Regions from separate parts of the Promicromonospora sp. NPDC023987 genome, predicted to be linked through region 2. Evidence: predicted binding sites of a transcription regulator. Region 2 holds the regulator's gene; each other region holds the start of a gene.
The links. The regulator LexA, encoded in region 2, represses DNA repair genes until DNA is damaged. The targets are predictions, from matches to a motif close to TCGAACANNTGTTCGA.
Positions count from the first base shown of each region.

Region 1: a site for LexA is predicted at 1,188-1,203, ahead of ruvA (Holliday junction branch migration protein RuvA). Genes of this name have one in related genera too.
Region 3: a site for LexA is predicted at 1,077-1,092, ahead of AB0F40_RS04150 (DUF222 domain-containing protein). Genes of this name have one in related genera too.

Region 1 is NZ_JBEZZF010000025.1:31,021-33,283, forward strand. Features, by position in the region: gene ruvB (Holliday junction branch migration DNA helicase RuvB) at 1-432, opposite strand, end outside; gene ruvA (Holliday junction branch migration protein RuvA) at 485-1,120, opposite strand; gene ruvC (crossover junction endodeoxyribonuclease RuvC) at 1,260-1,826, opposite strand; gene AB0F40_RS13350 (YebC/PmpR family DNA-binding transcriptional regulator) at 1,892-2,263, opposite strand, start outside.
Region 2 is NZ_JBEZZF010000002.1:88,184-90,446, reverse strand. Features, by position in the region: gene AB0F40_RS01835 (hypothetical protein) at 1-244, opposite strand, end outside; gene lexA (transcriptional repressor LexA) at 495-1,268, shown strand; gene AB0F40_RS01825 (L-lactate dehydrogenase) at 1,352-2,263, opposite strand, start outside.
Region 3 is NZ_JBEZZF010000005.1:57,613-59,875, reverse strand. Features, by position in the region: gene AB0F40_RS04160 (ABC transporter ATP-binding protein) at 1-69, shown strand, start outside; gene AB0F40_RS04155 (serine protease) at 115-948, opposite strand; gene AB0F40_RS04150 (DUF222 domain-containing protein) at 1,225-2,263, shown strand, end outside.

The DNA.
Region 1 (2,263 bases), on a different contig from region 2:
GAGGGGGATCGCCGACGCGCCGGCGCCCTTGCCGACGATGACGTCGACCCGGAAGTCCTCCATCGCGACGTACAGCAGCTCCTCTGCGGGGCGGGCCAGGCGGTGGATCTCGTCGATGAACAGCACGTCCCCCTCCTCGAGGGAGGACAGGACGGCGGCGAGGTCGCCGGCGTGCTGGATGGCGGGACCGCTGGTGAGCCGCATGTGCGCGTCCAGCTCGCCGGAGATGATCATGGCGAGGGTGGTCTTGCCGAGCCCGGGCGGGCCGGACAGGAGCACGTGGTCCGGCGGGTTGCCGCGTGCGATCGCCGCCTGGAGCACGAGGGAGAGCTGGTCGCGCACGACCCGTTGGCCGACGAAGTCGTCGAGCCGCTTGGGACGGAGCGCGGCCTCGGCGGCGCGCTCGATCTCGTCGGCGCTCGGTGCGACGATCCGATCCCGCTCGCCGGTCGCCCCGGTCCCGGTGGTCGAGCCTGTCGAGACCTCACCCACGGTGGCCTCCCAGCAGACGCAGCGCGGAGCGGAGCGTGCCGGCTACCTCGTCGGCGGCCACGGCGTCGGTCCCTGCCTCGGCCAGGACCTTCGCGACGGCGTCGTCGGCCTGCTTGGCCGGCCAGCCCAGGCCGGCGAGGGCCTCCACGACGCGCTCGGAGTGGTCGGCCGCGTTCACGGTGGTCTCCACCGGCGAACCGGTGGCCGAGCCGGTCGGGGCCCCGGACGGCGGCCCGAGCCGGTCGGCGAGCTCCAGGACTATGCGCTGGGCGCCCTTCTTGCCGATGCCGGGTACGCGGGTCAGCGCGGCGAGGTCCTCGCCGGCGACCGCACGGCGCAGCGCGTCCGGCGTGTGCACGGCGAGCATCGCCAGCGCCAGACGCGGACCGACACCGGACACGGTCTGCACCACCTCGAACACGTCACGCTCGTCGGGGTCGCCGAACCCGTACAGCGTCATCGAGTCCTCGCGGACCACCATGCTGGTCGCCACCCCGGCCGTCTCACCGACACGCAGCCCGGCCAGCGTGGTGGGCGTGGCGTGCACCAGGTAGCCGACGCCGCCGACGTCGACCACCGCTCGGTCGAGGCTCACGTGGGCAACGGTTCCCGTCAGCGAGGCGATCACGGGCTCCCCCTTCTGTGCGTCCGGACACGGTCGATGCCCTCTGGCGGCTGAACCTGCCGAGACCTGATCGAACGTTCGTGCGAGGAGCGTAACAAGGCGCGCCACTCCCCGGAGGGGGCCACGCCGCGCAACCAGCAGGTCAGCGGCGGGGGCGCTGCTTGGCGGCCTGCTCCGCCGCCGCCCAGGCGCGCTGCGCCGGGGTGAGCTCGTGCCGGTCTCCGCCCTGCAGTGCACCGGCCGGCCGCCACAGGTGACAGACAGCCAGGGCCAGCGCGTCGGCGGCGTCGGCGGGGCGCGGCACCTCGTCGAGATCGAGGATCCGGGTGATCATGGTCGCCACCTGCGCCTTCTCCGCCCTGCCGGACCCCGTCACCGCCGCCTTCACCTCCGAGGGCGTGTGCAGCGCGACGGGCACGCCCCGGCGGGCCGCTGCCACCATCGCCAGGCCTGCCGCCTGGGCCGTCCCCATCACCGTGCCGACGTTGTGCTGGGCGAAGACCCGTTCCACGGCGACGACGTCGGGCACGTGCTCGTCGAGCCACTGGTCGAGGCCGTCCGCGATCTTCAGCAGGCGCAGGTCGGTGGACAGGTCCGCGTCCGAGCGGATCACCCCGACCGCGACCATGCGGGCCCGTCGCCCGGGCAAGGAGTCGACCACGCCGATACCGCACCTGGTCAGACCTGGATCAACTCCGAGAACGCGCATGGCGTCAGATTCTCACGACGCCGGGGACGGTCTCGACAGGCTCGACCAGCGAGATCAGCCGGACGTCACTCGTCGTCGTCGAGCGCAGCCATGACCTCGTCGCTCGCGTCGAAGTTCGCGTAGACGTTCTGCACGTCGTCGCTGTCCTCGAGCGAGTCGATGAGCCGCATGATCTTGCGGGCGCCGTCGACGTCCACCTCGACCTGCATCGACGGGTGGAAGATCACGTCGGCGGAGTCGTACTCGATGCCGGCGTCCTGGATCGCGGTCCGCACCGGGACCAGATCGGTGGCCTCGGTCAGGACCTCGATGACCTCGCCCTGGTCGGTGACGTCTTCGGCGCCCGCATCGAGCGCGGCGAGCATGACCTCGTCCTCGCCCACCCCGTCGGCCTTCGGCACCACGATGAGACCCTTGCGGGAGAACAGGTACGACAC
Region 2 (2,263 bases):
TCGCGCCCCAGGTGATCATCGGCGCGAGCAGGAGCATGGCCAGCAGCACGAGCGTCACCCGGCCGCGCCGGGTGAGCCGCAGACCGGACAGCCCGAGCCGGTCGGCGATCGTGCGTTCCCGGGCCGGCCGGTACGCCGGGACCACGGTCGGCCGAGACACCGGTACATAGGCCCGGCCATACGACGGCGCGTACGCCTGTCCATACGTCGGGGTGTACTGCCGCAGCGGGATCACGTCCCCCATGGCCCCTCCTCGAAGAGTGACTGAGCTCTTGTCGTTCATACAAGCGTTCGTCGAACGCCCGTACCATTGTGTAGCACGGGACACCGTCGATGTCGAGACACGCTCGAACATTCGTTTGAGCCGAGCGAGTTTGTGATCTAGAGTGGGTGACGCACGAGAGAACATTTGTCGGAACGGGAGGGGCACGGGCATGACGGGACGGGACGGGACCAGCGACACGAGAGCCGCCGACACGGCACTAGCTGTCGACATGACACTCCCTGGCGTCGCCACGCTGGACGCGCCGAGCGACAAGGCGGTCGCTGACGTACACACGATCTCTCCGACAGACCGCCTCACCGAACGGCAGCGCCTCGTGCTGGACACGATTCGGCAGTCGTTCGAGACGCGGGGCTACCCGCCGTCGATGCGTGAGATCGGCGAGGCCGTCGGGCTGGCGAGCCCGTCGAGCGTCAAGCACCAGCTCCAGATGCTCGAGAAGAAGGGCTTCCTGCGCCGCGACCCGAACCGGCCGCGCGCGATGGAGCTCGTCGAACCCCTGGCGGACCAGGTCGACAAGCCGACACGCGGCGAGATCCACTGGCCCGAGCCGCGCCGCAGCGGCCAGGTCCACTGGGGTGGTTCGGTGCCCGACGACGCCAGCACCCCGCCGCCGTCGTACGTCCCGCTGGTCGGCCGGATCGCCGCCGGTGGTCCGATCCTGGCCGAGCAGGTCGTCGAGGACGTCTTCCCGCTCCCCCGCCAGCTGGTCGGCGACGGCGAGCTGTTCCTGCTCAAGGTCGCCGGTGACTCGATGGTCGACGCCGCGATCTGCGACGGGGACTGGGTGGTGGTCCGGCGGCAGAACGTTGCCGAGCAGGGCGAGATTGTCGCGGCCATGATCGACGGTGAAGCCACGGTCAAGACGTTCAAGCAGGCGGACGGCCACGTGCTGCTGCTGCCGCAGAACCCTGCCTACGAGCCCATCCCGGGCGACGAGGCGCAGATCCTGGGCCGCGTGGTCGCGGTGCTGCGCAGCCTGTAAGGGTCTCGACAAGCTCGACCAACGGATGGGCTCGACCAACGGGTACGCACCGGTGGTCGAGCCTGTCGAGACCTTCGCTGCTTCTAGAAGCCGAAGCGCCGCTGGACCGCCCGCACACTGTCCGCCGAGGCACGCAGGCCGGCCAGCTCGTCGTCGGACATCGGGACCCGCACCGTGTCGGTGACACCGCGCCGGTCCACGAGCGACGGCACGGAAAGGCAGACGTCGCTGATGCCGTGGTAGTCGTCCAGCAGCGAGGACACCGGCATGACCCGGCGCTCGTCGTTCAGGACCGCCTCGATGATGCGGGTTCCGGCCAGGCCGACGGCGTAGCTGGTCGCCCCCTTGCCCGCGATGATCCGGTACGCGGAGTCGACCACCTCGTGGTGCACCTCCGCACGCACCGCTGCGTCGATCGGTGGCCTGCCGCCCAGCGGAGCCCAGTCCAGCAGCGGGACACCGCCGATCGTGGCGGAGCTCCACAGTGCGATCTCCGAGTCACCGTGCTCCCCCGCGATGTACGCGTGCACGTTCCCGACGGCCACGCCGCAGCGCTCGGCGAGCACGACCCGCAGCCGCGACGAGTCCAGGACGGTGCCGCTGCCGAAGAGCTGCTCACGCGGCAGGCCGGAGATCTTGAGCGCCGCGTAGGTCACGACGTCCACGGGGTTGGTCACCATCAGGTAGGTCGCGTCCGGCGCGACGTCCACCAGCCCGGGCAGGATCTGGTGCATCAGCCCGATGGTCGCCTCGGCGAGGTCGATCCGGGTCTGCCCGGGCTTCTGCTTGGCCCCGGCCGTGACGACGACGACGTCCGCCCCCGCGCAGACGGCCACGTCGTCCGAGCCGACCACCTGCGCCTGGGACGTGAACATCAGGCCGTGCTGCAGGTCGAGCACCTCGGCCTCCACCTTGGCCCGGTTCACGTCGTGCAGGGCGATGGTGCGAGCCGAACCCCGCGTGAGCGCGGCGAAAGCCAGCGTCGAACCGACCGC
Region 3 (2,263 bases), on a different contig from region 2:
GACGAGCTCTACCGCGAGCTCGTGGCCGCGCTGCGCCTTGACACGAACGTCGCCGCGCCCACCTCATGAGAAAGGGCGCCGTCCACCGTGGACGGCGCCCTTCGTCGGTCTCCGTTACTCGCCGTCCTCCCACTCGTCGATGGCGTCGTCCATCGAGCCGTTGAAGTCGGCTACCTCGGCGTACACGCCGGGGCTGCCGGGCACGGCGCAACCGTCGCCCCAGCTGATGATGCCGACCAGGATCTGGCCGCCGTCGTCGTCCGGCGCCATCAGAGGACCGCCGGAGTCACCACTGCACGTGTCGACGCCGCCGTTCTCGAGGTCGCCCGCGCACAGCATGGTCTGGGCGTCGAACTCGCCCGGGTAGGCGTCGGAGCAGGCCCCGTCGTCGACGAAGGGCAGCTCGACCCAGCGCGCGACGGTCGGGAAGCCCTCGCCCGTCTCGCCCCAGCCGACGGCCTCGAGGGTCTCGAACTCGGCGGGGTCCACGCCGACCTCGATCGGCTCGACGTCGACCGGCTCGTCGAGCAGCAGCAGCGCCCAGTCGTTGGCGCCGTCGACCGGCTCGCCGTAGTCGTGGGCGATGTGCAGGTCCGCGACCTCGGTCTCGACGAGCTCGTCCGACTCCAGGTCGACCGAGCCGGAGAAGACCACGAGCGCCTCGGGGTCGTCCGCCACGTCCTCGACGCAGTGCGCGGCGGTGAGGACGACGGACTCGGTGATGACCGAGCCGCCGCAGAACTGCCGGTCCCACGGCGTGCTGTCGCCGGTGGAGCCGACCCCGACGAGCCAGGGGTACTGACCCTCCTCGGCGGGCTGGCCGCCGACGACCAGGGGGCGGACGTCGTCGTCACCGGTCGCCGCCTGGGCGCTGGCGGCGAGTCCGGTCCACGCGAGCGTCGCAGCGGCGAGGCCCGCGCCGACGCGGATCATGCGATTTCGCTTCATGTCCACTGTGATCCTTTCGGGGTGGAGGTGAGGAGCAGGCCGTCTGGCCGTCCGTGCCGAAAGGTAGCCAGTCCGTCCCGGGACCCGTCCCGCTGCGTCCGTACTCAGCTGTCTCTTCGGCGCGCCTATCGAACAGCAGTGCTATATGATGGTGCTATGACGCGAAGCGGTGAGGTGCCATCCCGAACGGCCGACGGGCCTGACCCGTCCGTGCCGTTCGACGGCGTCACCACCGACGTGGCCGGTGTCCGGGCGGTCCGCGACCTGTTGGCGGGGATGATCCTGCCAGGCGGCACCGACACGGCCTCGTCCGTCTCGAAGCAGGTGCGGTCGCAATGGGTGGATCTGCTCGGGGAGCTGGAGGCGGTGAAGGACGCCGTGACCGCGACCCAGGCGCGGTTGGCTGTCGCGCTGTCGGAGGCGACGAAGGCCGAGGAGGCCAGGCTGGGCGTCCGCGCGGAGCGGCGGGGGCGCGGTGTGCCGAACCAGGTGGGTCTTGCGATGCGATGCAGCCCGCACGCGGCGGGCTCGTTCCTCGGTACGGCCCGGGCGTGGGTCACGGAGATGCCGTTCACGTTCGACGCGCTGCGTACGGGCGTGCTCTCGTCGTGGCGCGCCACGCTGCTGGTGCGGGAGACGGCGCACCTCTCGGCCGAGGACCGGGCCCGGATCGACGAGGAGATCTGCGGGCCTGCCGGTCTTGCGGAGCTGGCCCGGATGGGGACCAAGCGGCTGGTCGCTCGCATCAAGGAGCTGGCGTCGCAGCTGGACGTGCACGCGTGTGTGCGGCGGAACGCCAAGGCCGAGGCAGAACGTTCGGTGTCCGTGCGTCCGGCGCCCGACCTGATGGTGTACCTCACCGCGCTGGTCCCGATGCGGCAGGGGGTGCAGGCCTACGCGCAGCTCAAGGCGCACGCCGACGCCGCCAAGGCCACGGGTGACGAGCGTGGTGCCGGGCAGATCATGGCCGACACCCTGATCGAGCGGGTCACCGGTCGAGAGCCCGGACACGCGGACGATGTGCCGGTCACGATCAACCTGCTGGTCTCTGACCGGACTCTGCTCGCTGACGGTGACCAGCCCGCCGTCGTGCTGGAGGGCGCTCCCGCAGGGGCGGGCGCCGTGCCGGCTCCGGTGGTACGAAGCCTGGCCGCACACGGGATCGATGCGGACGCGGCGTGGCTCCGTGCGATCTATGTCGACCCGCGTGGGCGTCTGCTGGCGACGACGTCGGCGTCCCGGTTCCACCCGCAGGGCCTGGCCGCGCTGCTCCGGGCCCGGGAACAGGGGATCTGCGGCACGTCGTGGTGCGACG